3 regions of the Streptomyces sp. NPDC056169 genome follow, and region 1 is predicted to be linked to each of the others. Evidence: riboswitches for the same ligand, from Rfam matches in the RefSeq annotation. Region 1 holds a riboswitch; each other region holds the start of a gene.
The links. A riboswitch is a leader RNA that binds a small molecule or an ion and turns the genes downstream of it on or off. The one in region 1 is predicted to bind thiamine pyrophosphate.
Positions count from the first base shown of each region.

Region 2: linked by a shared signal. The riboswitch ahead of thiC (phosphomethylpyrimidine synthase ThiC) and the one ahead of thiO (glycine oxidase ThiO) in region 1 are both predicted to bind thiamine pyrophosphate.
Region 3: linked by a shared signal. The riboswitch ahead of ACFC0G_RS31220 (thiamine ABC transporter substrate binding subunit) and the one ahead of thiO (glycine oxidase ThiO) in region 1 are both predicted to bind thiamine pyrophosphate.

Region 1 is NZ_JBHJUO010000001.1:352,073-361,944, forward strand. Features, by position in the region: gene ACFC0G_RS01600 (YhgE/Pip family protein) at 1-209, shown strand, start outside; gene ACFC0G_RS01605 (TetR/AcrR family transcriptional regulator) at 253-861, shown strand; gene ACFC0G_RS01610 (DUF4126 domain-containing protein) at 1,187-1,831, shown strand; gene ACFC0G_RS01615 (phytoene desaturase family protein) at 1,865-3,343, shown strand; gene ACFC0G_RS01620 (hypothetical protein) at 3,376-4,281, opposite strand; gene metF (methylenetetrahydrofolate reductase [NAD(P)H]) at 4,336-5,253, opposite strand; gene thiE (thiamine phosphate synthase) at 5,375-6,034, opposite strand; gene ACFC0G_RS01635 (Rv2175c family DNA-binding protein) at 6,137-6,502, opposite strand; gene ACFC0G_RS01640 (NAD(P)/FAD-dependent oxidoreductase) at 6,546-7,709, opposite strand; TPP riboswitch at 7,843-7,955, shown strand; gene thiO (glycine oxidase ThiO) at 7,953-9,107, shown strand; gene thiS (sulfur carrier protein ThiS) at 9,104-9,304, shown strand; gene ACFC0G_RS01655 (thiazole synthase) at 9,310-9,872, shown strand, end outside.
Region 2 is NZ_JBHJUO010000003.1:253,720-263,591, reverse strand. Features, by position in the region: gene ACFC0G_RS06185 (cytochrome ubiquinol oxidase subunit I) at 1-286, opposite strand, end outside; gene ACFC0G_RS06180 (cyclophilin-like fold protein) at 490-867, shown strand; gene hisC (histidinol-phosphate transaminase) at 864-1,961, opposite strand; gene ACFC0G_RS06170 (LacI family DNA-binding transcriptional regulator) at 2,343-3,449, shown strand; gene ACFC0G_RS06165 (metallophosphoesterase) at 3,713-5,152, shown strand; gene ACFC0G_RS06160 (hypothetical protein) at 5,312-5,962, shown strand; gene thiC (phosphomethylpyrimidine synthase ThiC) at 6,053-7,858, opposite strand; TPP riboswitch at 7,852-7,986, opposite strand; gene ACFC0G_RS06150 (YibE/F family protein) at 8,059-9,426, shown strand; gene ACFC0G_RS06145 (SsgA family sporulation/cell division regulator) at 9,455-9,872, opposite strand, start outside.
Region 3 is NZ_JBHJUO010000021.1:78,877-88,748, reverse strand. Features, by position in the region: gene ACFC0G_RS31250 (ABC transporter ATP-binding protein) at 1-381, shown strand, start outside; gene ACFC0G_RS31245 (hypothetical protein) at 363-1,514, shown strand; gene ACFC0G_RS31240 (LOG family protein) at 1,623-2,762, shown strand; gene ACFC0G_RS31235 (hypothetical protein) at 2,881-3,933, shown strand; gene ACFC0G_RS31230 (ABC transporter ATP-binding protein) at 3,940-4,974, opposite strand; gene ACFC0G_RS31225 (ABC transporter permease) at 4,974-6,587, opposite strand; gene ACFC0G_RS31220 (thiamine ABC transporter substrate binding subunit) at 6,635-7,714, opposite strand; TPP riboswitch at 7,830-7,939, opposite strand; gene rlmN (23S rRNA (adenine(2503)-C(2))-methyltransferase RlmN) at 7,969-9,081, opposite strand; gene ACFC0G_RS31210 (phosphatidate cytidylyltransferase) at 9,290-9,872, opposite strand, start outside.

The sequences.
Region 1 (9,872 bases):
TCTTCAACGCGATCCACCCCTTCCTGCCGATGACCTACGTGGTCGAGGCGCTGCGCCGGCTGATCACGGGCGGCGGGATCGAACCGGTGTGGCAGGCCTGCGCGGTGCTGACCGCGTTCACCCTGGGCGCCCTGGCCCTGACCGCCGTCTCCGCCCGCAAGCGGCAGGTCTGGACGCTCGACCGGCTCCACCCCGAGCTGACCCTGTGAGACAGGGCCGGTGACACCCGCGACACCTGTGAGAATCGACCCCATGGACAGCAGCAGCACCCGACGCCAGGCCACGCGCGCGAAGCTCTACGAGGCGGCCGTCACCCTCATCGCGGAGCAGGGCTTCTCCGCGACGACGGTGGACGAGATCGCCGAGCGGGCCGGGGTGGCCAAGGGCACGGTCTACTACAACTTCAAGAGCAAGACCGAGCTCTTCGAGGAGCTGCTGCGCCACGGGGTCTCCCTGCTCACCGCCTCGCTGCGGGCGGCGGCGGAGGAGACCGACGAGCGCGGCGGGAGCCGGGTCGACGCGCTGGACGCGATGATCCGGGCGGGGCTCGTCTTCATCGACCGCTACCCGGCCTTCACGCAGCTGTACGTGGCCGAGCTCTGGCGCACCAACCGGGCCTGGAACTCGACGCTCCTGGTGGTCCGCCAGGAGGCCGTCGCGGTGGTCGAGGGGGTCCTGCGGGAGGGCGTCGCAGCCGGTGAGCTGAGCGAGGACATCGACGTCCAGCTGACGGCGGCGGCGCTGGTCGGGATGGTGCTCGTGGCGGCACTCGACTGGCAGGCCTTCCAGAGCGAGCGTTCGCTCGACGACGTGCACGCGGCGCTCTCGCGCCTGCTGCACGGCCGGGTCGGCGGCCGGTAGCGCGGGACGATCCCGGCCCCGCGACACACCCGAACCGCTCTCCCCCACCACGCGAAAAGGCCGGTGCGGCAAGGCTCGATCCCCCCGAGCCCCGCCGCACCGGCCTTCCTCTTCGCGTGCACCCCCGTGCACCCCCGTGGCACATCCCCCGTGCCCCGGAGTCGGCAGGCGCGCGGCCCCGTTCCGCAGCCCCGTGCCGGCGGTGCCGGAGCCGCGCCCCTTCCGTGGTCACCACTCTCCCTTCCGCGCGGGTCGGATCCCATCCGCGTACCTACTCATCTCGACCTCTAGGTACGGATACTCAGTCCTGGTTACGATCGCGGGCGTGTCGGTACTTCCCCTGGTGTTCACCAGCGGCTGGGCGAGCGGGATCAACGCGTACGCGGTGGTCCTGCTGTTCGGCATCTTCGGCGCGACCGGGCTGACCGACGAGGTGCCCGAGTCCTTGCAGCGCACCGATGTCCTCGTCGTCGCGGGCGTGCTGTTCCTGTGCGAGGCGGTGGCGGACAAGATTCCGTACGTCGACTCGGCCTGGGACTCCGTCCACACCGTGATCCGGCCGATCGCGGGGGCCGTGGTCGGCGCCCTGCTGGCCGGTCAGAACGGTTCGATCCCGGAACTCGCGGCGGGCGCGGTCGGCGGCACGACGGCCCTCCTGAGCCACTTCGTCAAGGCCGGGACGAGGATGGCGGTCAACACCACGCCGGAACCGTTCTCCAACGTCGCGCTGAGCCTGGCGGAGGACCTCGGGGTGGCCGCGATCGTCACCTTCGCGGTCTTCCACCCCATAGCGGCGGCGACCATCGCGGCCGTGCTGCTCGCCCTCGGCCTGGCCATACTGTTCTTCCTCGCCCAGCGGATCCGCCGCTTCCTGCGCCGCAGGTCCCAGCGCCGCGAGGAGAACCACCTCGCGACCGCGGAGAGACGGGCCAGGACCCTGCCGCCACCGGACGAGTCCGACCACTTCTGAGCGGTGTCCGACCCGCCGGATAGGGTCGCTGACATGGCACGGATTGTGGTGATCGGCGCGGGACTCGGCGCCATGGCGACGGCGGCCCGACTGGCCGTGGCGGGCCACCGGGTGACGGTGTACGAGCGGACGGCGACGTACGGCGGGGCGGTCGGCCGCTTCGCGCGCGAGGGCTTCGCCTTCGACACCGGCCCGGGGCTGCTGCATCTGCCCGCCGTCTACCGCGACCTGTTCGTGAAGACGGGCAAGGAGCCCCTGGAGGAGTGCGTCGCGCTGAGCCAGGTCGATCCGGCGAGCCGTCACGTCTTCGCAGACGGCACGCGCGTCGACCTGCCGAACGCCTCCCGGGCCGGCACGGTCGCCGCCCTGGACGCGGCGCTCGGCGCGGGCGCGGGGGCACGCTGGGGCGACTTCCTGGTGCGGGCCCGCGAGGCCTGGGACCGGACCCGGCGCCCGCTCCTGGAGGAGCCTCAGCCGGCCGATCCGGCGCCGCTGGCCCGGGAGCCGTACCCGGCGCTCAAGGCCGGTCTGCTGCGGCGCCCGACGACGACGCTCGCCCAGGTCGGGGCGCGGGAGCTGGGCGATCCCCGGCTCGCCGCCCTCCTCGACGCGTACGCGTGGTCGTACGGCTTCGACCCGGCGACCGCCCCGGCCGCGGCCGCCGTCCTGCCGTACATGGAGCAGACCTTCGGCAGTTGGTACGTGGGCGGGGGCCTGCGGGCGCTCGCCGACGCGGTCCACGAGCGGTGCCGGAAGCGGCGCGTGGAGTTCGTCTTCGACACGCCCGTCGAGGACGTCCTGGAGAAGGACGGCCGGGCGGTCGGCGTCCGGCTGGCCGGGGGCGAGACGGTCGAGGCGGACCACGTGGTCTCCGGGGCCCCGGTGCCCGCGCTCTACCACGAGCACGTCGTGGAGTGGGGCGACGGCGACGACTGGCCGCACTACCAGACGACCTGGACGAGCCGGGTGACGGTCTGTCTGGCCCTGCGCGGGCCCCGTGAGCCGGCGGCGGTCCACCGCACGGTCGTGCACGCGGCCGGCGAGCGGCCGACCGTGACGGTGCTGCGGCCGGACGACCCGGCGCTGCGGCCCGACGCGGAGCACGAGTCGGTGACGGTCACGGCGACCGTCCGCACGTCCCCGGAGCGGGACGGGCAGGACGCGCACGACGGTCAGGACGGGCACGACGGTCAGGACTGGGAGGCCTTCGCCGACCGGATGGTCGAGGCGGCCGCCGAGGCGGTGCCGGGGCTGCGGGAGCGGCTGCTGTGGCGGCACGTCCGCACCCCGGAGGACGTACGACGGGACACCGGGTCCGCGGAGGTTCCGGGGCCCGCGCTCGCCGGCGGGCGCGGCCGGCTGCTCCCGGCCGCGAACCGCTCCCCGCTGCCGGGGCTCTGGTTCGCGGGCGGCTGGTCCCACCCGGGCGGCGGGCTCGCCCACGCGGGCATGTCCGGCGCGCTGGTGGCGGGGCTGATCGTGGAGGGCGCGGACTTCCGCGGCTCGCAGTAGCGGCCCCGCGGGCCGTCCGCGCCCGTCCCCGCTCAGTAGCGGTACTGCTGCTGCTCGTCCGGGTACTGCTCGTAGCCGTACGGGCTCTGCGGCTGCGGCGCCGCCTGCTGCGGGGGCTGTTCGGTGTCGCGCTGCTGCGGGACCCAGACGCCGCCGGGCGGGGTGTCGTAGGTGTACGAGGGGGCGTAGGAGTCGCCGTAGTACGAGCCGTACTGCTGGCCGTCCGTGCCGGGGCCGATGTACGGGTCGGAGTAGGCGGCGTACTGCTGCTGCCCGGCGGGCGCACCGTAGTCGTAGGCCGGCTGCTGCTGCTCGTACGCCGGGGCGTACGGGTCGTAGGCGGGCTGCTGCGGCGCGTACCCCGTGCCGTACCCCGCGTCCTGGCCGCCGTCCTGGTGGCCGGTGCCGTGGTGGCCGGTCTCCTGGTGGCCGGTGCCGTGGTGGCCGGTGCTCTGGTGACCCGCGTCGTAGACCCCGTACTGGCCGGTCTCGTCCGGCAGCGGCTGGGGCTCGTAGACCGCGGTCGTCTCGGCGGCGGTGACGGGGGCGGAGTCGTCATAGGTGTGGCCGTGGCCGTCCGCCGTGGCGTAGGCGTCGACGGCGTCGTACGAGACCTCGGTGACCTCCAGCGTGGGCCCGGCCTGCTCCTGGCTGCCCGCCTTGCGGCGGCGGCTCGCGCCCGGGTTCCCGCCGATCGCCCAGCCGGTGGAGAAGCCGCGGCGGAAGGAGAGCGTCACATAGGTCTGGCCGACGGCGAAGGCGACCGCGCCCGCGATGATCACCACCACCGAGGGCAGCAGGACGCCCAGGACCACGCCGAGGAAGCCGGTGAAGGCCAGCAATCGCCATCGCAGCCGCGCTTTGTACTGGAGGAGCACCTCCCCCAGCAGCCACAACGCCACCACGCCGAATGCGATGTAGAGGACCGTCCACCCCATGCCCCGCCGCCCCTCTCCACGGTCACCGCCGCGGGTCGGGGCGGGTACGACCGGTCACGACTGCTGGTGCAGTCCGAGATTCTCGTAGATCTCGAGCGTCGCGGTGGAGCTGTTCAGCGTGATGAAGTGCAGTCCGGGGACACCCTCGGAGAGCAGACGCGCGCAGAACTCCGTCGCGAACTCGATGCCAATGGAGCGTACAGCGGCGGGATCGTCCTTGACGGCGAGGATGCGGTCTTTCACATCCGCCGGGAAGGCGGCGTTGCTCAGCTGGGGCAGCCGGTCGAGGGTCTTCACGTTCACGACGGGCATGACCTCGGGGATGATCGGGGTCTCGCAGCCCGCCTTCGCCACGCTGTCGCGCAGCCGCAGATAGTTCTCCGGGTCGAAGAACATCTGGGTGATCGCGTAGTCGGCGCCGGCCCGGCACTTGTCCACGAAGTGCCGGATGTCCGTGTCCCAGTCGGTGGAGCGGGGGTGCATCTCGGGGAAGGCCGCGACGCCGACGCAGAAGTCGCCCGACTCCTTGATGAGCCGGACGAGGTCGGCGGCGTACCGGACTCCCTCGGGGTGCTCGACCCACTCGCCCAGCGGGTCGCCCGGCGGGTCGCCGCGGACGGCGAGCATGTTGCGGATGCCGGCGTCGGCGTACTGGCCGAGGATGTTGCGCAGTTCGGCGACGGAGTGGTCGACCGCGGTGAGGTGCGCGACGGGGGTCAGCGTGCTGTCGGAGGCGATCTTCTGGGTGGCCTTGACCGTGCCGCCCCGGGTGGTGCCGCCGGCGCCGTAGGTCACGGAGACGAAGCTGGGGCCGACCGCCTCGACGCGGCGCATCGCGTTCCAGAGGACCTGCTCGCCCTTCGCGGTCCGCGGCGCGTAGAACTCGAAGGAGTACGACGTGTCGCCGGCGGCGAGGATCTCGCGGACCGTGCGTGCGCGGTCCGATCGGACGGAAGCGGTACCTAGGGCCATACGGGCAGGTTAGACGGGGGACGAGGACCCGCGTAGACGGCGTCCGCGTTGTGGACAATTTTTCGGACATTCTCGCGGGACGCCGTCCTGGGCGCCCCGCGGCCCACGGCCCGGGATCCGCTCAGGCTCCCGCGCGCTCCCGGACCCGCTTGGCGAGGGCGGCGGTCGCGGCCGCCGGGTCCTCTGCCTCGGTGATCGCGCGGACGACGACGATCCGGCGGGCGCCCGCGTCCAGGACCTCGTCGAGGTTGGTCTCGTCGATGCCGCCGATGGCGAACCAGGGGCGGTTCTGCGCCAGACCGGCCGCGTACCGCACGAGGTCGAGCCCCGGCGCGTACCGCCCGGGCTTGGTGGGGGTGGGCCAGCAGGGCCCGGTGCAGAAGTAGTCCACGCCCGGTTCGACGGCGGCCGCGGCCGCCTCGGACTCGGCGTGGCAGGAGCGGCCGATCAGCACGTCGTCACCGCCGCCGAGGATCGCGCGGGCAGCGGGCACGGGCAGGTCGCCCTGGCCGAGGTGGAGCACGTCGGAGCCGATGGCGTGGGCGACGTCGGCCCGGTCGTTCACCGCGAGGAGCTTGCCGTGCCGGCGGGCGGCCTCGGCGAAGACGGCGAGGTGCTCCAGCTCCTCGCCGGCCTCCATGCCCTTGTCGCGGAGCTGCACGATGTCGACGCCGGAGGAGAGCACGGCGTCGAGGAAGGCGGGCAGGTCGCCCTGGCGCTTCCGGGCGTCGGTGCACAGGTAGAGCCGGGCGTCGGCAAGCCGCTCACGAGGCGTGGGCATGGGTGGGTTCCCCCCGTCGGTGTCGCCGGCGCCGCGGCGGCCGGCCCGCGAGGGGCCGGTCGCCGCGACACCCGCTGGTGGTGTCCTCGGTACGTGCGGGCGTCAGAGGGCGAGCGCCTGGGCGCGGCGCTTCACCTCCGTGCCGCGATTCTCGTTGAGCGCCTGCGCGGGCGTGCCCGGCAGGCTCTCGTCCGGAGTGAAGAGCCACTCCAGCATCTCTTCGTCGGTGAAGCCGTCGTCCCGCAGGACGGTCAGGAGCCCGACGAGGCCCTTGACGATCGCGTCGCCCTGGATGAAGGCGGCGGGGATCTGCAGGGCGTTGTTCTCTCCACGGCGCACGGCGAGGAGCTGACCTTCCTTGATCAGCTGCCGCACGCGTGTCACCTCGACATCGAGCATCTCCGCGATGTCGGGCACGTAGAGCCAGGCGGGGACGAGCGCATCGATCTTTACGTCAATCTCGGTCACGGGACAAGCCTGCCATCCCGGACCGACAGTCGGTACCCGGGCCCTACCGGACTGCCGCCTTCAGGGGGACGGACGGGTCGGCGGCGCGCTCCGGGTCGACCGGGGTGGCCGCCTCGATGAGCTTGCGGCCCTGGGCCAGGTCGCGGGGGCGGCCGACGGCGAGGAGGGCCACCGGGACCCCGGCGCGCAGCCAGAGCACGGACCAGGTGGCGTCCGCCGGGTCGCCGCGCCACAGGAGCTCGTCGGCGTCCGCGTGGTGCCCGGCGTACTGGACGAACCGGCCGAACTGCTCGGACCAGAAGTACGGCACCGGGTCGTACGGTCCGGTGGCGGCGCCGGTGATCGTCGCGGCGACCGTGCGCGGGCCCTGGAGCGCGTTGTCCCAGTGGTGGACGAGGAGGCGCTCGCCGTAGCGGGCGGAGGGGTAGGAGGCGCAGTCGCCGACGGCGTACACGTCGGGCAGGGAGGTGCGCAGCCGCTCGTCGGCCGTGACGGCGCCGCTCGGGTCGAGGGCGATGCCGGAGCCGGCGAGCCAGCCGGTGGCGGGGCGGGCGCCGATGCCGACGACGACGGCGTCGGCGGGCAGCTCGCGGCCGTCGGCGAGGACGACCCGGCCGGGCAGGACGGTGTCCACGCGCGCGTGGGTGAGGAGTTCGGCGCCGCTCGCCCCGTACCAGCCGGCCATGGGGGCGGCGACCTCGGCGGGCAGGGCCCCGGCGAGGGGGCGGTCGGCCGCCTCGACGACGGTGACGGCGCAGCCCGCCTCGCGCGCGGCGGTGGCGAACTCGGCGCCGATCCAGCCCGCGCCGACGACCACGACGGTGTGGCGGCGCTCCAGGACGGGGCCGAGGCGCACGGCGTCGTCGAGGGTGCGCAGGAGGTGGACGCCGGGGACGCCCTCGGCGCCGGGCAGGGTGATCGGGTGGGCGCCGGTGGCGACGACCAGGACGCCGTACGGGACGGGCCCGGCCTCGGTGTCGATCTCGTGGTCGGCGGCGCGGAGCCCGGTGACGTCGAGGCCGAGGCGGAGTTCGATGTCGAGGGCCTCGAAGTCGACGTCGAAGGCGGAGTCCTCGGCCTTGCCGAGCAGGATCGCCTTGGAGAGCGGGGGCCGGTCGTAGGGCTGGTGGGGCTCGGCCCCGATGAGGGTCACGGGGCCGGTGAAGCCCTGTTCGCGCAGGGCGACGGCGGTCTGCACGCCCGCCATCCCGGCTCCGACGATCACGACCTGCTGCTGGGCCTGCTTCTGCTCGCTCACCCGACCACCTTACGCATCTGACGGATCGTCAGGAAGGGAGGGGCCTGGGACCGCACCGGGGCTGCGGCTAGTCTGGCGGGCGTAAAGCACTCGCGGGAGCCCGGACGCACCGGGCTGAGAGGGAGGCTGGGCGGCCTCCGACCGTACGAACCTGATCCGGGTCATGCCGGCGAAGGGAGGGGCTGGACGCCCATGCGTTCTTCCGATGTCCTCGTGGTCGGGGGCGGCATCATCGGCCTGGTCACGGCCTGGCGGGCCGCGCAGCGCGGGCTGCGCACCACCGTGGTCGACCCGGAACCGGGCGGCGGCGCCGCGCGGGTCGCGGCCGGGATGCTCGCCGCCGTCACCGAACTCCACTACGGCGAGGAGACCCTGCTCGGGCTCAATCTCGCCTCCGCCGCCCGCTATCCCGCCTTCGTCGCCGAGCTGGAGGAGTCCACCGGCCACGACGTCGGCCACCGTGCCTGCGGCACCCTCGCCGTCGCCCTCGACGCCGACGACCGGGCCCACCTGCGCGAACTCCACGCCCTCCAGACCCGCTGCGGCCTCACCTCGGAGTGGCTCAGCGGGCGCGAGTGCCGCCGCCTCGAACCGATGCTCGCCCCCGGGGTGCGCGGCGGGCTGCGCGTGGACGGCGACCACCAGGTCGACCCGCGCCGGCTGGCCGCCGCGCTCCTCGTCGCCTGCGAGCGGGCCGGGGTGGTCTTCCACCGCGTCCTCGCGGAGCGTCTGACGGTCGCGGGCGACCGGGCGCGCGGGGTCGTCCTCGCCGGCGGCGAGGAGCTGACGGCCGACCAGGTCGTTCTCGCCGCGGGCAGTCTGAGCGGACGGCTCGCGGGCGTGCCCGACGAGGTGCTGCCGCCGGTCCGCCCCGTGAAGGGCCAGGTCCTGCGGCTGCGCGTGCCCGCCCCGTACGCCCCCTTCCTCTCCCGTACCGTCCGCGCCGTCGTCCGCGGCAGCCACGTCTACCTCGTGCCGCGCGAGAACGGCGAGCTCGTCGTCGGCGCCACCAGCGAGGAGCTCGGCTGGGACACCACGGTGACGGCGGGCGGGGTGTACGAGCTGCTGCGCGACGCCCACGAGCTCGTCCCCGGCATCACCGAGCTGCCGCTCACCGAGACGCTGGCCGGACTGCGCCCCGCGTCGCCGGACAACGCTCCGCTGCTCGGCCCCAGCATCCTGCCCGGCCTGCACCTGGCCACCGGCCACTACCGCAACGGGGTGCTGCTCACCCCCGTCACCGGCGACGTCATGGCGGAGGTGCTCACCACGGGCGTCCTCCCCGACGAGGCCCGTGCCTTCACCCCCCGCCGTTTCTCCCCAGTACGTCTGGAGCTTCCCGCATGAACGTGTCCGTGAACGGAGAACCCCGCGAGCTCACCGGCCCCGTCTCCCTCGACGCCCTCGTCTCGACCCTGAGCACGGCCCCGACCGGGGTGGCCGCGGCCGTCAACGAGACGGTCGTCCCGCGCGGCGAGTGGGCGGCGACGCTGCTCGGCGAGGGCGACCGGGTGGAGGTCCTGACCGCGGTGCAGGGAGGCTGAGCGCGATGTCCGACGACCTGTTCGTCCTCGGCGGTACGGAGTTCTCCTCGCGCCTGATCATGGGCACCGGCGGCGCGCCGAGCCTCGACGTCCTGGAGCGCTCGCTGATCGCCAGCGGCACCGAGCTGACCACCGTCGCGATGCGGCGGCTCGACCCGACGGTCCAGGGCTCGGTCCTCTCCGTCCTGGAGCGGCTCGGCATCCGGGTCCTGCCCAACACGGCGGGCTGTTTCACGGCGGGCGAGGCGGTCCTCACCGCCCGGCTCGCCCGGGAGGCGCTCGGCACCGACTGGATCAAGCTGGAGGTCGTCGCCGACGAGCGGACGCTGCTGCCGGACGGGGTGGAGCTCCTCGACGCGGCCGAGACGCTGGTCGACGAGGGCTTCACCGTCCTGCCGTACACGAACGACGACCCGGTCCTCGCGCGGAAGCTGGAGGACGTGGGGTGCGCGGCGATCATGCCGCTCGGCTCCCCGATCGGCTCGGGGCTCGGCATCCGCAACCCGCACAACTTCCAGCTGATCGCGGAACGGGCGGGGGTGCCGGTGATCCTCGACGCCGGGGCGGG
Region 2 (9,872 bases), on a different contig from region 1:
CGAAGATGTCGCCGACGAAGCGGGAGTAGTCGGACCAGTTCATGCCGAACTGGAACTCCTGCACGATGCCGGTGACGACACCCATGGCGATGTTGATCAGGAAGAGCTTGCCCCAGAACTTCGTCGCCCTGAGGTACTTCTCCTTCTCGGTGCGCACCCAGGCGGTCTGGAGACCGGCGGTGAGGGCGGCGAGGGAGATCGTCAGGGGGACGAAGAGGAAGTGGTAGACGGTGGTGATGCCGAACTGCCAGCGCGCCAGAGTCTCTGGCGCAAGAGCGAGGTCCACGTCGTTTTCTCCTTACTCGCCGTGGTCACATCGGCAGTTTGCCCCGTTAATCCCACTAATTACGGGATGAACCAGGACACGCTTGTGAACGCGTTCACATTCACAAGCATTATGGCTCATACGAAATCCGTACCTTCAGTCGGGGGTCCCTCTACCGAAGGTCACCTCTTCCCAGGACCTTCAACATATTGTTGAATCCGGGCATGACCCTTCGGATACGCATCATCTGGCCGGCCGGACACACCACGGCCACCCTTGAGGAAACCCCCACGAGCACGGCGCTCGCGGGGGCTCTCCCGATCTCCTCCACCGCCCGGACCTGGGGCGAGGAGGTCTACTTCGACACTCCGGTCTCCGTCCCCGTCGAGGACGACGCCCGTCAGGTCGTCGAACCGGGCACGGTGGCCTTCTGGACGGACGGCGACGCGCTCGCTCTCCCCTACGGACCGACCCCGATCTCCCGGGGGGACGAGTGCCGGCTCGCGAGCCCCTGCAACCTCCTGGGCGCGCTGGACGGCGACCCGCGGATCCTGGCCACCGTCCGGGACGGCGACCCGATCCGCGTGGAGCTCGTGTCCTAACCCTCCTTGCGAAAGCCCTCCGCCGCCTTCAGGAACAGGTCGTTCGCCTCGGTCTCACCGATCGTGACGCGCACGCCCTCGCCCGCGAACGGCCGCACCATCACGCCGTGCCGCTCGCACTCCGCCGCGAAGTCCAGCGTCCGCTCGCCGAGCCGCAGCCAGACGAAGTTCGCCTGGGTGTCCGCCACGGTCCAGCCCTGGGCCACGAGCCCCGCATGGACCCGCTCGCGCTCGGCCACCAACGAGCCGACCCGGCCGAGCAGTTCGTCCTCGGCCCGCAGCGAGGCCACCGCCGCGTCCTGCGCCAGCTGGCTCACCCCGAACGGGACCGCCGTCTTGCGCAGCGCCGCCGCCACCGGCTCGTGAGCGATCGCGAAGCCGACCCGCAGCCCCGCCAGGCCGTACGCCTTGGAGAACGTACGCAGCACGGCGACGTTCGGCCGGTCGCGGTAGAGCTCGATGCCGTCCGGGATGTCGGTGTCGCGGACGAACTCCTTGTACGCCTCGTCGATCACGACCAGGACGTCGGAGGGCACCCGGTCCAGGAAGCGCTCCAGCTCGGCCCGGCGGACCGCGGTACCCGTGGGGTTGTTGGGGTTGCAGACGAAAATCAGCCGGGTCCGGTCGGTGATCGCCGCGGCCATCGCGTCGAGGTCGTGCACCTCGCCGTCGGTCAGCGGCACCTGCACCGAGGTGGCCCCGCTGATCTGCGTGATGATCGGGTACGCCTCGAAGGAGCGCCAGGCGTAGATCACCTCGTCGCCCGGGCCCGAGGTGGCCTGGAGCAGCGACTGCGCGACCCCGACCGAGCCCGTGCCCGTCGCGATGTGCGAGACGGGCACGCCGAAGCGGTCGGCGAGCTCCTGCGTCAGGCCGGTGCAGGCCATGTCCGGGTAGCGGTTGAAGTTCGCGGCGGCCGCCAGCGTGCTCTCCATGACCCCGGGCAGTGGCGGGTAGGGGTTCTCGTTGGACGACAGCTTGAAGGCCACGGGCCCGCCCGTGGCGGCCGGCTTGCCCGGCTTGTAGGTGGGGACGCCGTCCAGCTCGGCGCGCAGCTTGGGGCTGCCGGTGCTCGTCCCGCTGGTCTCGCTCACAGTGTGGCCTCCTCGACCGTCCGTACCGCCAATACTCCTCACCTTATGAGGATTCGCCTCCGCTGCGAATGGCCTGTGGACAACAGGAGGGACACGCTGTGGATACCGCCCCCCGGGGAGGGGGAGCGCGTGCCTGGGTGGCGCGCGCCGGTGGCGGGCGCCGTGGCGCGCATCCCCCGTAGAGGTGAGTTGAGACCTCTTCGAGACCTCGCCCCTTCGCCAGGCCTATGCCGTTCGGCAAGCCTAGGTCGCATGGAGAAGCCCTTAACTGCCTTGGATTCCTTGCCCATTGACCACTTTTGATCATGCAGAAACGTGCCTGTCAATGCCTGCATATGCGACCGTCCCGACCGCCCCTCATCGCCCTACTATCGGCTCGCCATGACAGCAGCAGGGAAGCACCAGGTGAGCCGGGCACAGACCCGGGGAAGCCGGCAGGGCCGGGCAGGCATCCGGGACGTGGCCGCCGCCGCCGGGGTCTCGATCACGACTGTCTCCGACGCGCTCAACGGCAAGGGCCGACTCCCGGACGCCACCCGCCGCCACGTCCGCGAGGTCGCCGACCGGCTGGGCTACCGCCCATCCGCGGCGGCCCGCACGCTTCGTACGGGTAAGTCGGGACTCATCGGCCTGACCGTGACCACGTACGGGGATGAACCTTTCACCTTCACCGAATTCGCATATTTCGCGGAGATGGCCAGAGCAGCCACATCGGCCGCACTCGCCCGGGGCTACGCCCTGGTCATCCTCCCCGCCACCTCCCGCCATGACGTCTGGTCGAACGTCGCCCTCGACGGCACCGTCGTCATCGATCCCTCCGACCACGACCCGGTCGTCACCGAACTGGTCCGGCAAGGCCTCCCCGTCGTCTCCGACGGACGCCCCGCCGGCACCCTTCCGGTCACCGCCTGGGTCGACAACGACCACGAAGCCGCCGTCCTCGATCTGCTCGACCACCTCGCCGACGCCGGCGCCCGCCGCATCGGCCTCCTCACCGGAACCACTACCGACACGTACACCCGCCTGTCGACCACCGCGTACCTCAACTGGTGCGAGCGGGTCGGCCAGGACCCCGTCTACGAGGCCTATCCGGCGCACGATCCGTGCGCGGGCGCCGTCGCGGCCGACCGGCTGCTCGCCCGCCCGGACCGACCCGACGCCGTGTACGGCCTCTTCGACCCCAACGGAACCGATCTCCTCGCGGCTGCGCGCCGCTACGGGCTGCGCGTCCCGGAGGACCTGCTGCTGGTCTGCTGCAGCGAGTCCACCGTCTACGCCACGACCGAACCGCCCATCACGACGCTCTCGCTCAAGCCACGCAGGATCGGCACGGCCGTCGTCCAGCTCCTCATCGACGCCATCGAGGGGATCGATACGGACGGTCCGGTCGAGCAGGTGATACCGACCGAACTCATCGTCCGCACGTCCTCGCAGCGGCGCTCGCCGCGCACCACGGTCAGCCCGCCGCGCTCACCCGCGAAGGACTGACCGAGGCTCACCGAACACGCCGCCCCCGCCCCTGCCCGTGGGCAGGGGCGGCGAAACCGAGCCGCATACCGGCCTCAACCCTGGACTGGACCTTCTCAATTCGGGCGAAACAACCGGTGAACCCGGAGTGGACCCGGATTCACCACCCCTGGTGCGTCACACAGGAGGACGCTCATTCCTATGATGGGCGGACGACATCGTGGGCCACCCCGACCAGGCCGGTCCACGATGTGCAGGGCATCGCGACGGTGGTGGAGGGGTCCATGACTCAGGGGGCCGGGCAGGAGCCCGTGGTGCGCACGGCGACATTGCGCGACTTCCGCGTACCGCCGTACGCCCGGGTGCCCGTACAGGGCCACGCCGCCGAGCCGACGTCCGCGGATCCGCTGCCGACGCCCGCGCCGACGCCGGCCGCCGAGCACCTTCCGCAGACCGCCGAGCACCTTCCGCCGGTCGAGGCGTCGGTCGAGAGCACCGTCGGGACCGCTGCCGGGACCCCTGCCGGGACCGCCGTCGCGGCACCCGTCGAGGCGCCGGCCGTCCCGCCCATGCCGACCACCGCGCCCGCACCCGCGCCCGCACCCGCCGACCCGACCCTGCTTCTGGGCCGCCGCATCGCCCCCGCGTACACCGACACGACCGGTACCACCGGTGCGCCCGCTGCGCCCGCTGCGACGGGCAACACGACCCGTACGACCGGTTCCTCCATCGTCTCGGTCGCCACCGGCCATCCCGGCAGCGCCTTCCCCGAAGGCGACCTGCCCGAGGGCTACACCCCGACCGAGCGCGACCTCCCCGTCATCAACCGCGGCGACACCGTCCAGGTCCGGGTCACCCCCGACGCCGCCCCCGCGCCCGACCCCGCGGCCACGACCGGCGACGGCCCCGGCCCGCTCTACGTCGTCGGTGACGTCCACGGCTACCTCGACGAACTCGTCGGCGCCCTGCGCGCCCAGGGCCTCGTCGACGAGAACGGCGGCTGGGCCGCGGGCAACGCCCGCCTGTGGTTCCTCGGCGACTTCACCGACCGCGGTCCCGACGGCATCGGCGTCATCGACCTCGTCATGCGGCTCTCCGCGGAGGCCGCCGCCGCCGGCGGCTACTGCAAGGCCCTCATGGGCAACCACGAGCTGCTGCTGATCGGCGCCAAGCGCTTCGGCGACACCCCGGTCCAGTCGGGTGCGGGCACGGCCACCTTCCAGGCCGCCTGGCTGCTCAACGGCGGCCAGAAGCACGACATGGACCGGCTCCAGGACGTGCACCTCCAGTGGATGTCCCGGCTCGACGCCGTGGTCCTGGAGGACGACCACCTCCTCCTGCACTCCGACACCACCGCGTACCTCGAATACGGCGAGACCATCGAGGACGTCAACGAGACGGTCCACGAGATCCTCAACCGGAGCGACGCCGACGAGGTCTGGGACGTGTTCCGGAAGTTCACGAAGCGCTTCGCGTTCCGCGACGAGTCAGGACCGCAGGCCGTCCAGGAGCTCCTCTCCACCTACGGCGGCGGCCGGATCGTCCACGGCCACAGCCCCATTCCGTACCTCCTCGGCCAGGTCGGCACGGAGGAGAGCGAGGGCAGCGGAGGACCGATCGTCGACGGACCGCACGTGTACGCGGACGGTCTCGCGATCGCCATGGACGGTGGCGTGACCATGGCCGGAAAGCTGCTGGTCGTCCAACTCCCCCTGAACAGCTGACGCATAACCCTGCGCATCCGGGGAAGTCGATTTCCGGAAACACCCTGTCAGCCCGTGGCGTCACCGCAATACCATCGGACCATCCGTAGCAGGCTCTCCTCCGTTTCCGTCCGACCGGCCGTTCTCCACGGCTGATCCGGGCCTGCGGAGCATCGGGGGATGCACATGAACGTGGCTCCGTACCTGCTGACCGAGGATCGCGCCGAGTACGAGCGGGTCCTCGACGACGCACTGAGCACCGCCCACGCACGTCCGGATCTCGCCGGAGTCGGCACTCGCCTCACGGCCGGGCAACTGCGCTCCATGGCCCTGAACGCGACAGCGCTGATCACCACCGCGGCGTCGAGCGAGTACGACCACTTCGTCAAGGTCCGTGAGCAGAGCCGCGTCGCGGTCACCACCCGCGTACCCGCCCCGCAGGACGGCTCCGGCGCGGGGATCGTCGCGATCGTCACCGTCATGGTGCCCGTCCTCGCCGGGTCGGCCGCCTTCATCTTCCTGCTGGTCGGCGCGTTGCTGCACGCGATCGCGCCCACCGTGGTGTTCGGCGCGACGCTGCTGACGGCCGGCCTGGTCTTCGGCGCGGTCGCCGCCGCCGGCCTGCTCTGCGCGGCCGCCGGTCTCCTCCGGACCGCCCTGCGCAACAGCCCGACCGCGACGGTCACGGCCGGCGCGCCCGCCACCGCGGCGGACGACGAACTGTCCCGCGCCCGTGAGGCCTGGCGCCTCGCCCTGCTCGAACGCGGCGTCGTGCCCTTCCTCCGCGACGCCCTCGCCGCCGCCCACCGGGACGACGACCTCACTCCCTGACAACGGCAACGGCCCGCGACTCCCCCGTGGGTCGCGGGCCGGTGCCTGCTCAGAAGCCGGCGCGACGGCCGGCGCCGGAGCCCTCCGCGGTCAGTCCGCCAGCGGCAGGTAGACGCGGTTCCCGCTCTCCGCGAACTCCTTCGACTTCTCTGCCATGCCGGCCTCGATCTCCTGCTGCGTGCCGCCGTGCTCACGCCGGATGTCCTGGGAGATCTTCATCGAGCAGAACTTCGGACCGCACATCGAGCAGAAGTGCGCGGTCTTCGCCGGCTCCGCGGGCAGCGTCTCGTCGTGGAACTCGCGCGCGGTGACCGGGTCGAGCGCCAGGTTGAACTGGTCCTCCCAGCGGAACTCGAACCGCGCGTCCGAGAGCGCGTCGTCCCACTCCTGGGCGCCCGGGTGCCCCTTGGCGAGGTCCGCCGCGTGGGCCGAGATCTTGTACGTGATGACGCCCGTCTTCACGTCGTCCTTGTTCGGCAGGCCCAGGTGCTCCTTGGGCGTGACGTAGCAGAGCATCGCCGTGCCCCACCAGGCGATCATCGCCGCGCCGATGCCCGAGGTGATGTGGTCGTAGGCGGGCGCCACGTCCGTGGTCAGCGGGCCGAGCGTGTAGAACGGCGCCTCCTCGCAGATCTCCTGCTGGAGGTCGATGTTCTCCTTGATCTTGTGCATCGGGACGTGGCCCGGGCCCTCGATCATCGTCTGCACGTTGTGGCGCTTGGCGATCGTGTTCAGCTCGCCGAGCGTGCGCAGCTCCGCGAACTGCGCCTCGTCGTTGGCGTCCGCGATCGAGCCGGGGCGCAGACCGTCGCCGAGCGAGTACGTGACGTCGTACGCCGCGAGGATCTCGCAGAGCTCCTCGAAGTTCGTGTAGAGGAAGTTCTCCTTGTGGTGCGCGAGACACCAGGCGGCCATGATCGAGCCGCCGCGCGAGACGATGCCGGTCTTGCGGCGCGCGGTGAGCGGCACGTACGGCAGGAGCACGCCGGCGTGCACCGTCATGTAGTCGACGCCCTGTTCGGCCTGCTCGATGACCGTGTCCTTGTAGATCTCCCAGGTCAGGTCCTCGGCCCTGCCGTCGACCTTCTCCAGCGCCTGGTAGAGCGGCACGGTGCCGATCGGCACGGGGGAGTTGCGCAGCACCCACTCGCGGGTGGTGTGGATGTTGCGGCCGGTGGACAGGTCCATGACCGTGTCGGCGCCCCACTTGGTCGCCCACGTCATCTTCTCCACCTCCTCCTCGATGGAGGAGGTGACGGCGGAGTTGCCGATGTTGGCGTTGACCTTCACCAGGAACCGCTTGCCGATGATCATCGGCTCGATCTCCGGGTGGTTGACGTTCGCCGGGAGAACGGCGCGGCCCGCGGCGATCTCCTCGCGCACGACCTCGGGGGAGACGTTCTCGCGGATCGCGACGTACTCCATCTCCGGGGTGATCTCCCCGCGGCGGGCGTACGCGAGCTGCGTCACCGCCTGGCCGTCGCGGCCCCGGCGCGGGAGGCGCGGGCGGCCGGGGAAGACGGCGTCGAGGTTCTTGAGCCCGCCGCCGCGCGGCGAGGTGTGCTTGATGCCGTCGTCCTCGGGACGGACGGGGCGGCCCGCGTACTCCTCGGTGTCGCCGCGCGCGATGATCCAGTTCTCGCGCAACGGCGCCAGGCCACGCCGCACATCGGTGTCGATGGTGGGGTCGGTGTACGGACCGGACGTGTCGTACAGCGTCACGTCCTTGCCGTTGGTGAGGTGCACCTGACGGACCGGGACCCGGAGGTCGGGGCGCGAACCCTCGATGTACCCCTTGTGCCAGCCGGGCGTGCGCTCGCCCGGGGTCGGCAGGCCGTCCTGGCCGTCCTGGCCCTCCTGGTCGGAGGCAGGCGTGCGTGCATCCTGAATGGTCATGAGACCGATCTCCCTACGCCGGCATTACCCGGTAACAGGTTCGGCGGTCGGCGCAGCCTCCTCCCGTACGTGCGTACGGTGATCAGCGCCCTCTCAGCCCGGTGCTCCGAGCTCCCGCGTGTGCAAAGGTGTCACCACGCTAGCGTCATCCCTGGCGTGCTGAACAGTGGGCCCCCCACCGTTCTTGCGATGATCGGTCGGTGACTTCCCCCCAGCAGACCCCCGAGCCGCACGGCCACGGACACGGCCACGAACCCGGTCACGGCCACGAACCGAGCCATGGCCACAGCCACAGCCACGGCCCCGCCGCCCCCGTCTCCCGGCATCTGCGCAAGGTCATCGCCGCGATCCTGATCCCCTTCGCCACCGCCGTGGTGGTCGGGCTCGTGGTCCTGTGGCCCGGTGGTACGCCGGCGCACGAGCGCACCGGAGTCGGCTTCGACCGGCAGACGGAGCAGGGCACGGTCGTCTCCGTCGAGCAGGTCGACTGCAAGGACGTGAACGCCGCCCAGGTCCCGCCGACCGGGGACACCTCCACGCCCGAGGGGCGCGAGGCGGTCAACGCCCAGCAGGGGCAGTGCGAGAAGGCGACGATCGAGGTCACCAGCGGGCAGGAGAAGGGGCGTACGTTCACCGAGATCGTGCAGCCCGACGCGCCGCGCCAACTGCACGAGGGGCAGGGCGTGGTGGTGGCGTACGCCCCCGACGCCCCGCGCGATCTGCAGTACTCGGTGACGGACGTGAACCGGAAGCTCCCGATGGCGGTGCTCGCCGGGATCTTCGCGATCGTGGTGGTGGTCGTCGGCCGGATGAAGGGCGTGATGGCGCTCATCGCGCTCGCCGCGAGCTTCCTGGTGCTGACGCTCTTCATCCTGCCGGCGATCCTGCAGGGCTCGAATCCGCTGGTCGTGGCGGTGGTCGGGTCGAGCGCGATCATGCTGATCGCGCTCTACATGTGCCACGGGCTCTCGGCCCGCACCTCGGTCGCGGTGCTCGGCACGCTGATTTCGCTGCTGCTGATCGGTCTGCTCGGCTCGGTCTTCATCGGCTGGGCCTCACTCAGCGGCAACACCGACGACAACACCGGCCTGATCCACGGCCTGTTCCCGGAGATCGACATGTCCGGCCTGTTGCTCGCCGGCATCATCATCGGTTCGCTCGGCGTGCTGGACGACGTGACCGTCACCCAGACCTCGGCGGTCTGGGAGCTGCACCAGGCCGATCCGGGCATGGGGCCGCGCGCGCTGTACCGGGCCGCGATCCGGATCGGCCGCGACCACATCGCCTCGGTCGTGAACACCCTGGTCCTCGCCTACGCGGGCGCCGCCCTGCCGCTGCTGCTGCTCTTCTCGATCGCGCAGAGCAGCATGGGCACGGTGGCCAACAGCGAGCTGGTCGCGGTGGAGATCGTCCGAACGCTGGTCGGTTCGATCGGTCTGGTCGCCTCCGTGCCGGTCACCACGGCCCTCGCGGCGCTCGTGGTCTCCGCCGACCGGCCGGGCTCCGACGTCGCCGGGAAGCCCCGGGCGGCGGCGGTACGGGGCGGTCGGCGCCGCCGCGCGAAGTAGGGGCTCCGGGCGGCGTACCGGCCCCGAATCAGCCGGCGTTCTCCTCTGCCAGAATCCGGCCGAGTGCCGCCTCCAGGTTGTCCTCGAAGTCACCGAGTGTCCGTTCCTGACCAAGCGGAACCAGCTTGTCCGTGCGGTCGAGGAACGCGACCAGCGGCGGCGCGCTGGCCCGGAACAGGGCGCGGTCGCCGCCCACCTGGAGCCGGATGGAGACATCCGAAAGGCCCTCGGGGTCCGTGGGAGCGATGTGTACGTCCCCGTCCCCGCTCGGCCTGTTGATCCCGTCGAGCAGCAACTCCCTGCCGAACGCCCAGGTCACGGGCGCGTCCCCGGGGAGGTGGAAGGTCATCCGCACCGCGTAAGGATCCCGGGTCTCGTATCGCAGCTCGACTGGGATCTTGAAGCAGAGCTCCTCGGAGACGAGGAAGCTCATCAGGACCTCGGCC
Region 3 (9,872 bases), on a different contig from region 1:
TCCCACCGGGCCGCGAAGACCGCCGCCGTCGAATGGCTGGAGCGCCTCGACATCGGCGTCTGCACCCGCAAGCGCCCGCACGCGCTCACCCACTCCCAGCGCCAGCGGATCGCGATCGCCCGCGCCCTCGTCACCACCCCGTCGGTCCTCTTCGCCGACGAACCGACCGCCGCGCTGCACCGCGCCGACGGGGCGCAGGTCCTGCGCACCCTGACCGCGGCGGCCCGCTCGCACGGCATCACGGTGCTCCTCGCCACCCACGACGTCGAGGTGGCGGCGCTCGCCGACCGCACGGTCGCCCTCCTCGACGGCCGCCGCGTCGGCACCGTACCCCCGGCGTCAGGGGCGGAGGGCGTCACCGCGTGCTCGCTCTCCGTCTAGCCCGCGGGACCCACCCGCTCGTCCTGACGCGCCGGCTCCTCGTCGCCGCCGCGGCCGCGGGGGTGGGCTTCCTGCTGCTCTGCACCCTCGGATACGCCGTCGGGCACCCGGCCCAGTCCTCGGCCTCCGTGCTGCGCCTGCTCTGGTGCGCCCTGCCGCTCGCCGCCACGGTCCAGTTCGCCGTGGCCGTGGCCCGCACCGACCCCAGCACCCGGCCGCGCCCCGGACTCTCGGCGGTCGGACTCGGCCCCGTCCGGCTCACGGCCGTCGCGGCGGCGTCGACGGCCGTCGCCTGCACGCTCGGCTCGATGGTCGCGCTCCTCTTCTACCTGCACCTGCGCGGCGACATCACGGGGCTGCCGTTCGACGGGGCGGCGGCCGAGCTCCTCGCCGCCGACCAGCCGATGCCGCTCGCCGCCGCCCTCACGCTCCTCGCGATCCTGCCGGTCGTCGCCGCCACGGCCGCGGGTCTCGCGCTGCGGCCCCGCTCCGCGCCCGCGGAGCCGGAGGGCGTCGAGAAGCCGGTGCCGTCCGGGCTGCCGTGGGGCGTCGCCCTGGTCGCGGTCGGCCTGGCCATCGAGACGTACGCGGGCCGCAGCGGCGCCGGGAACGACCTCCCGCTGCCGGGCCGCTTCGACGGCAGCCCGGCGGGCGTCCTGGCCGGCTGGGTGCTCACCGCCTTCGGCCTCGCACTCGCGGGCCCCGGACTCACGTACGGCTGCGGCCGGCTCCTCCAGGCCGTCCGGCCGGGCGCCACCCGGCTGCTCGCGGGCCGCGTCCTCATGGACGAGTCCCGCCGTATCGGCCGCCCGCTCGGGGTGCTCTGCGCGGTGCTCTCCGGGACGCTCGCGGCGGCCGCGCTGTACGCCTCGGGCACCGGCCCGTCCGCGTTCGGTCCGCTCACCGGTCTCGGCGCCGCCCTGGTCATGGCCTGCACCACGGCCACGCTCCTCACGGCGGCGCTGGAGTCCAAGCAGTGCCGCGCCCACACCACCGAGGCACTCCTCCGCCTCGGCGCCCCGCCCACGGTCCTGCGCTCGGCGGCCCTCATGCGGGCGGGCGCGCTCGTCGCCGTCTTCCTGCCGCTGACCTGGTTCGTGGCGGAACTGGCGGCCCTCCCCCTGACGGGCTGACGAGCCGCCCGCCGACCGGCCGGGACCTGACTGGCCGACAGGCCGGGCCCTGACCGGCCGACGGGCCGCCCGCGCGCCCGATCGACAGGCGGCCCCTATCGTGGGCCCATGGCGACGCCTCCTCCTGCACACAGGCCGCCCGGTCCGCGCGGGCACGGACGCGAGATCCACACGCTCGACGAGTTCGACGCGGCGCTCGCCCGGCCCGGCGCGCTCGCCGGGCTCCGCGTCCAGTCCGTCGACCTGACCGACCGCACCTTCGCCCTGCTCTCCGCCTCCGCCGCCGGCGCCGTCTTCCTCGGCTGCCCCATGGAGCCGGAGGCCGCGGCGAAGGTGCGCGCCGACGGGGCCCTCGTCTTCCCGCCCGTCCCCGATCTGCCGTTCGCCCCGTACCGGGCGGGGCTCTACTCCCCCGAGGAGCTGTACGACGGCATCGCGGACGCCGACTACGCGTCGACGCCCGACGCCCTCGCGTACGCCTGGTTCGGACGGACCAGGGCCGACGGCGACATCTTCTCGTCGATGCTCCGCTCGCTCCACGACGACGCCGTCTCCGACGCCCTCGACGAACTCCTCGAAGGAGCCCGGGTCGTCGGTGTGATGGGCGGTCACGCGATGGGCCGGGGCACGGAGGCGTACGCGGGCGCCGCCCGGCTCGGCAGGTCGCTGGCCCGCTCCGGCCTCACCGTGGCGACCGGCGGCGGACCGGGGGCGATGGAGGCGGCGAACCTCGGCGCGTACCTGGCCCCGTTCCCCGACGAGGCCCTGCCGGCGGCCCTCGCCCTCCTCTCCGCCGCCCCGTCCTTCACCCCCTCCGTGACGGAGTGGGCCCGCGCGGCCTTCGTGGTACGGGCCCGGTGGCCGCACGGCGGCGACTCGGTCGGCATCCCCACCTGGTTCTACGGCCACGAGCCGCCGAACGCCTTCGCGGGCCGCATCGCCAAGTACTTCGCCAACGCCCTCCGCGAGGACGGCCTGCTCGCCCGCTCCACGGCGGGCGTCGTCTTCCTGCCGGGCGCGGCGGGCACGGTCCAGGAGATCTTCACGAACGCCACCCCGAACTACTACGGCTCCCTGGGCGCCCCCACCCCGATGGTCCTCGTCGACCGCGCCCACTGGACGGACCGCCTCCCGGCCTGGCCCCTCCTGCATGCCCTCGCCGCCGACCGCCCGATGGCGCCCCGCATTGCCCTGGTCGACTCGATCGACGAGGCCCCGGAGGCGCTGGAACGGCTCGCGAAGGCGTAGCCCGCGGGGCGGGGACGGTCCGGGCGCGCGGGACAGGGCCGGTCCGGGCGAAAACCCTTTGGCCGCCGGTACCCCGCACGGAGAGAATCCGCGGGGTACGGGGTCGGGGGGAGAGTACGTGGACGTGTTCGTGTGCAGGGGGTGCGGCTCCGCGCTGACCGCGCCGTTGTCCCCGGTCGCGCTCCCCGCCCACGCCCATCAGTCCGTCGGGCACGTGATGCTCCCGCCGCTGATGGAGCCCGGGACGTACGCCGTCGATCCGGCGCCTTCCGGGGCTCCGTGGCGGTGGGAGGGGATCGGGGAGGCCGAGGCCGAGGCCCAAGGCGTCTTCGCTCCGGTGGGCTCGGTCTCCTTCGGAGCCCGGGGCCGGACCGTCGTCGCACCGGGCGACACACGGGGCACCGTCCTGATTCCCGAGAAGTGCGACGGCGACTGCTTCGGCCCGGACGGCCGGGACGGCCCCAATCTCGCGTGCGAGCGGTGCGGGCTCCCGGTCGCGACCCGCATCGACGACTGCTCTCTCTGGCAGGCGGTGTGGCTCGAACCGGACGCCGTGCGCCCCGAGCCCGCCGGAGAGCCGGCCCCCCCGCCGCTCGGCTGGGAGGGCATGACGTGGCACTCGTACAGCACACCCCCCTTCGCTCCGGAGGACACCTGGCACTACCGGTGGCAGGCGGCGGCCGGATCGGCGCTCGCCCATCTCCTGGTGGCCTCCGACGGCGGCCCGCTGACGCTGCCCGAGGGCCCCGTCATGGATCTGTTCGGCCGCGCGGTCGCCAGGCTGCTGCCCCCGGGGCCCGCCGCGAAGTCCGTGGCCCTGGCGGGTCCCGGCCCGCGCGCCCCCGGCACTGCCGTACCGGTCCCCGACATCGCCCTCGTACCCCGGCATCCGCGCACGGGCGAGCCCTGGCAGCCGCCGTCCGACGCCACGGTGGCCGTGCCGCTGGCCATCGAGGTCTGGGCCCATCTCGCCCTCCCCCGCGAGACGTCACCGCGTCCGATGTCGGGCAGGCTCCCGGACGGTGTCCTCCGCGACGACTACCCCCTGCCCGACCATCCGTGGAGACTGTTCGAGCCGGACCAGAAGGTGTTCCGCCATACGCTGGCGCGGCTGCCCGCCGTCCGGCAGCCCTGGCTGCGCGCGCTCTACGACGGGCGCACCACACCCTGACACGGGTCAGTCGCCGAGCACCACGACGTCCTCCACCGCGAACCCCACGCCCACCCCGGCCCCCAGCGCCGGCGCCTCGCTCAGCGGGAACTCCGCCTCCAGCGGCGGCCCGTCCACCGGCCGGAGCCGTACGACGACACGGTCGCCCCGGAAGGTCCGGGACTCGACGGTCCACGCGTCCGGCTCCCCCGACCCCGGCGACTCCCGCGGGACGAGACGCACCCCGCCCGGCCGGACGAGGAGCCGCCGCTCCCCCTGCGGCGAGCCCTCCGGCACCGGGACCTTCCCCCACACGGTCTCCGCGACCGTGCCGACGACCCGCGCCGCCACCACGTTGTCGAAGCCGAGGAAGCGGGCCACGAACTCCGAGGCCGGCCGCGACCACACCTCGACGGGCCCACCCGACTGGGCGATCCGCCCGTCCCGCATCACCACGACCCGGTCGGCGAGCGCGAAGGCCTCGCCCTGGTCGTGGGTGACGGCCAGGACCGTCGTCCCGAGCCGCCCGAACAACTGCCGCAGCTCGACGACGAGCCGCTCCCGCAGCCCCCGGTCGAGCTGCCCGAGAGGCTCGTCCAGCATGAGGAGCCGGGGCCGCGGCGCCAGCGCCCTGGCCAGCGCCACCCGCTGCTGCTCGCCGCCGGAGAGCGCGGCCACCGAGCGCCGCTCGGCCCCCGGCAGCCCGACGAGGTCGAGCAGCTCCCGTACGCGCTCCGTCTGTTCGGCCTTGGCCGCCCCGCGCATCCGGGGCCCGAAGGCGATGTTGCCGCCGACGTCCCGCTGCGGGAACAGCTGGTGGTCCTGGAACATCAGCCCGACGCCCCGCCGGTGCACCGGCACCCCCGTCTGGTCGGCGCCGCCGAGCAGCACCCGGCCGCCGTCGAGCGGCTGGAGCCCCGCGACGGCCCGGAGCAGCGTCGACTTGCCGCTGCCGCTGGGGCCGAGGACGCACACGATCTCGTGCTCCGCGACCTCCAGGTCCACGGCATCGAGCGCGGCCCGCTCCCCGAACCGTACGGTCGCGTCCTGGATCGAAAGCATCAGAACTCCCCGGAGGTCCGCTCGGTGCGCAGCCGTTCCAGCAGGAGCAGGGACACCGCGCACACCACCATCAGAATCGTCGAGAGGGCCATCGCCTGGCCGTAGTTGAGCTCACCGGGCCGCCCGAGCAGCCGGGCCACCGCCACCGGCAGCGTCGGACTGTCGGGCCGGGCGATGAAGACGGTCGCGCCGAACTCGCCGAGCGAGACGGCGAAGGCGAACCCGGCGGCGATGAGCAGCGCCCGCCGCACCAGCGGCAGGTCCACCTCCCGCCAGGCCCGCCACGGCGACGCGCCGAGCACGGCCGCCGCCTCCCGCAGCCGCTCGTCGACCGCCCGCAGCACCGGCAGCATCGTCCGTACGACGAAGGGGACGCCGACCAGGGCCTGCGCGAGCGGCACGAGGATCCAGCTGGCCCGCAGGTCGAACGGCGGCTCGTCGAGCGTGATGAGGAACCCGAAGCCGACGGTGACCGCCGACACCCCGAGCGGCAGCATCAGCAGCGCGTCGAAGCCCCGCACGAGCCGGCCGGCCCGCCGGGTGAGGGCCGCCGCCGCGAGCCCGCCGATCAGCACCGCGATGGCCGTGGCGGCCGCCGCGTACCGCAGCGAGTTCCCGATCGCCTCCAGCGGCGGCACGAGGAAGGTGCCGGACTCGTCGAGCGAGCCGAGCGCCCGGTAGTAGCCGAGCCCGTAGCCGTGCGGCCCCGCGAAGGAGCGCTCCACGAGCACGCCGAGCGGCAGCAGGATCAGCACCGCCACCGAGACGAGGACGCCCGCGAGCAGCGCCCACTGCCCGATGCCGCGCGGCCGGCGCGCGGTCGTCTCCGGCGGTACGAGCCGCAGCGCCGTCTCCCGCCGCCGTACCGTCCGGGCGTGCACGGCCAGGATCGCCCCGACCGCGGCGAACTGCACGAGGGTGAGGACGGCGGCCGTCGGCAGGTCGAGCAGCCGGGCGGTCTGCCGGTAGATCTCGGCCTCCAGGGTCGAGTACGCGTCCCCGCCGAGGATCTGTACGACACCGAAGGAGGTGAAGGTGAAGAGGAAGACCATCAGGGCGGCCGCCGACACCGCCGGCACGAGCGCGGGCAGGGTCACCGTCCGCCAGGCCGTCCAGCGCGAGGCGCCGAGGACCCGCGCGGCCTCCTCCTGGCGCGGGTCGAGCTGCGACCAGAGGCCGCCGACGGTCCGCACGACGACCGCGTAGTTGAAGAACACGTGCGCGAGGAGGATCGCCCACACGCTGGTGTCGAGCCGCAGCCCCCACAGCTCGTCCGTCAGACCGCCCCGGCCGACGACCGCCAGGAAGGCCGTGCCGACGAGGACCGTCGGCAGCACGAACGGCACCGTGACCACGGCCCGCAGCACACCCTTGCCCGGGAACGCGAAACGCGCGAAGACGTACGCCCCCGGCAGCGCCACGAGCAAGGTCAGACCGGTGGAGGCCGCCGCCTGCCACACGGTGAAGCCGAGCACGTCGAGGATCTCCGGCCGGCTCAGCGTCTCGCCGATGCGACCGAACCGCCAGGCGCCGTCGGGCCGCAGCCCCCGGTCGACGATCGACACGACGGGCCAGGCGAAGAAGATCCCGAAGAACGCGACGGGCAGGGCCATCAGCCCCAGCCGCGCCGCGCTCCTCCGGAGGTCGCCCCGGCCCCGCACTACTTCAGGACGAGCGACGACCACTGCTGGATCCACGGGTCACGCTTCTCGGCGATCTTCTCGGGCGCCATGGTCTCCGGCTCGTCGACGACCACACCGTGCTTCGTGAAGAGCTCCGGCAGCGTCGCGTCCTTGGCGACCGGGTTGACGAACATCTGGAGCGGCATGTCGTCCTGGAACTTCTTCGAGATCAGGAAGTCGATCAGCGCCTTGCCGCCCTCGGGGTTCTTCGTCCCGTTCAGCAGGCCCGCGAACTCGATCTGCCGGAAGCAGGTACCGGTGGAGACGCCGGTCGGCGCCACCTTCGGCTGCGGCTCGCCGTACAGCACCTCGACCGGCGGGCTGGAGGCGTACGACACGACGAGCGGCCGGTCGCCCTTGGCCTGCTTGCCGCCTGCCGAACCGGAGAACTCCTGGTTGTAGGCGAGCTCCCAGCTGTCGACGGTCTTCACGCCGTTGGCCTTCAGCTTCTTCCAGTAGTCCTGCCAGCCCTCGTCGCCGAACTTCGCGGCCGTACCGAGGAGGAAGCCAAGACCCGGGGAGGACCGCTCGGGGTTCTCGACGACGAGCAGGTCCTTGTACGCCGGCTTCGCCAGGTCGTCGAAGGTCTGCGGCGGCGCCAGCTTCTTGTCGGCGAAGTACTTCTTGTCGTAGTTGACGCAGATGTCGCCGGAGTCGACGGGCGTGACCCGCTGCTCCTTGTCGAGACGGTACGCGGCCGGGATCCGGTCCACGCCCTTCGCCTCGTACGGGACGAAGATCCCGTTGTCGAGGGCACGGGACAGCAGGGTGTTGTCGACGCCGAAGAAGACGTCACCCTGCGGGGAGCCCTTGGTCAGGATCTCCTTGTTGACGGCCTCGCCCGCGTCGCCGGCCTTGAGGACCTTGACCGTGAAACCGGTCTGCGCCGTGAAGTCCTTCAGGACCTCCTTGGAGGCGTTGAAGGAGTCGTGGCTCACGAGGGTCACGGTCTTCGGTGCGGGCGCGCCGGTCTTGCCCGCGGCGTCGCGGACGTCCTCCGCGCCGCAGGCGGCGAGCGTGGTGACGCCCAGCGCCGCGACGAGCGCGGCGGCGGCCATTCTCTTCGTGCTCGCCGAAATGGTGGTGCTCACTGAGATTCCTCCTGGGTTGACCAGGAAGAGACGCGGCCCTGCCCACGTCCGGCGGACCCGGACGCGGGCAGGGCGCAACAGCTTGAGTTAACGACCGAACTTCCTACCCAGAATGACCTGGGCAAGGTTCAGAGGGTCTGCGGTCTACGGTCACCGCACTCTCAGCGCTGTGGCGCTCCCCTGTCGGAATATGAAGATGTGTTCGAGCTCAGAGTACAAGGTCAGCGTTCGGAGGCCGCCAGCTGTCCACAGGCACCGTCGATCTCCTGACCGCGGGTGTCCCGGACGGTCACCGGAACGCCGTGGCGGGCGATGGCGTCGACGAACGCCCGCTCGTCCTCCGGACGGGACGCCGTCCACTTCGAACCGGGCGTCGGGTTCAGCGGGATCAGGTTGACGTGGACCCGCTTGTTCTTCAGCAGCCTGCCGAGGAGGTCGCCGCGCCACGCCTGGTCGTTGATGTCGCGGATGAGCGCGTACTCGATGGAGATCCGGCGCCCCGACTTCTCCGCGTACTCCCAGGCAGCGTCGAGGACCTCGCGCACCTTCCAGCGCGTGTTCACCGGCACCAGGGTGTCGCGCAGCTCGTCGTCCGGGGCGTGCAGCGAGACCGCGAGACGGCACTTGAAGCCCTCGTCGGCGAAGCGCTGCATCGCCGGCACGAGACCGACCGTGGACACGGTGATCCCGCGCTGCGAGAGGCCCAGGCCGTCCGGCTCGGGGTCGGTGAGCCGGCGGATCGCGCCGACGACCCGCTTGTAGTTGGCGAGCGGCTCGCCCATGCCCATGAACACGATGTTCGAAAGGCGCGCCGGTCCCCCGGGCACCTCCCCGTCCCGCAGGGACCGCATGCCGTCCACGATCTGGTGCACGATCTCGGCGGTCGACAGGTTCCGGTCGAGCCCCGCCTGCCCGGTCGCGCAGAACGGGCAGTTCATGCCGCAGCCGGCCTGCGAGGAGATGCACATGGTCACCCGCTCCGGGTAGCGCATGAGCACCGACTCGACGAGCGTGCCGTCGTGCAGCCGCCACAGGGTCTTACGGGTGGTGTCGTCGTCGCACGAGATGTGCCGCACCACGGACATCAGGTCGGGCAGCAGCGCCTCGGCGAGCTTCTCCCGCGAGGCCGCCGGGATGTCGGTCCACTGCGCGGGGTCGTGCGCGTACCGAGCGAAGTAGTGCTGCGACAGCTGCTTGGCGCGGAAGGGCTTCTCGCCGGTCGCGGCGACGGCTTCCTTCCGCTCGGCGGGCGTGAGGTCCGCCAGGTGCCGCGGCGGCTTCTTGGCTCCCTTGGGGGCGATGAAAGTGAGTTCTCCGGGCACAGGACGGGCCACGATCGGGTGTCTCCTCAGACGGCACGAGGTCCGGACAGCCCCGCGTCGGCGGGAAGCGCGGCATGACGATGCCGAAGCCAGGAGACCTCACTGGAGCGTCCTCACGGCGGCGAGGACGGCGGAAGGGCCCGCAGCGCACGCGCCACGAGCCCTTCCAGAGTACCCGCTGTCCGTCAACACCTGTCGACGGAGGAAACCGACCGGCCGGTCAGCCCGTCCCCACGAACAGCGCGAGCAGCAACCACACCACCGGCGCCGTCGGCAGCAACGAGTCCAGCCGGTCCATGATGCCTCCATGACCGGGGAGCAGCGTGCCCATGTCCTTGATGCCGAGATCACGCTTGATCATCGACTCGCCGAGGTCGCCGAGCGTCGCGCTCGCCGCCACCGCCAGACCCAGGAGCAGACCCTGCCACCAGGTCCCGTCGTCGATCATGAACTCCATGCACAGCGCGCCCGCCGCCATCGCGAACGCCACCGCCCCGCCGAGACCCTCACGGGTCTTGCCGGGGCTGATCCTCGGCGCCAGCTTGTGCTTGCCGAAGCGCCAGCCGACCGCGTACGCCCCGGTGTCGCTGACCACCGTCAGGATCAGGAAGGTCAGCACCCGCTGCGGACCGTCGTCCGCGGTCAGCAGCATCGCCACGAACGTCGCCAGGAACGGCACGTAGAACGCGGCGAAGACACCCGCCGTGACGTCCTTCAGGTAGCCCTCGGGGGGCTCCGTCATCCGCCAGACGAGTACCGCGAGCGCCGTCAGCGCCATCGCCACCCAGGCGCCCTCCGGGCCC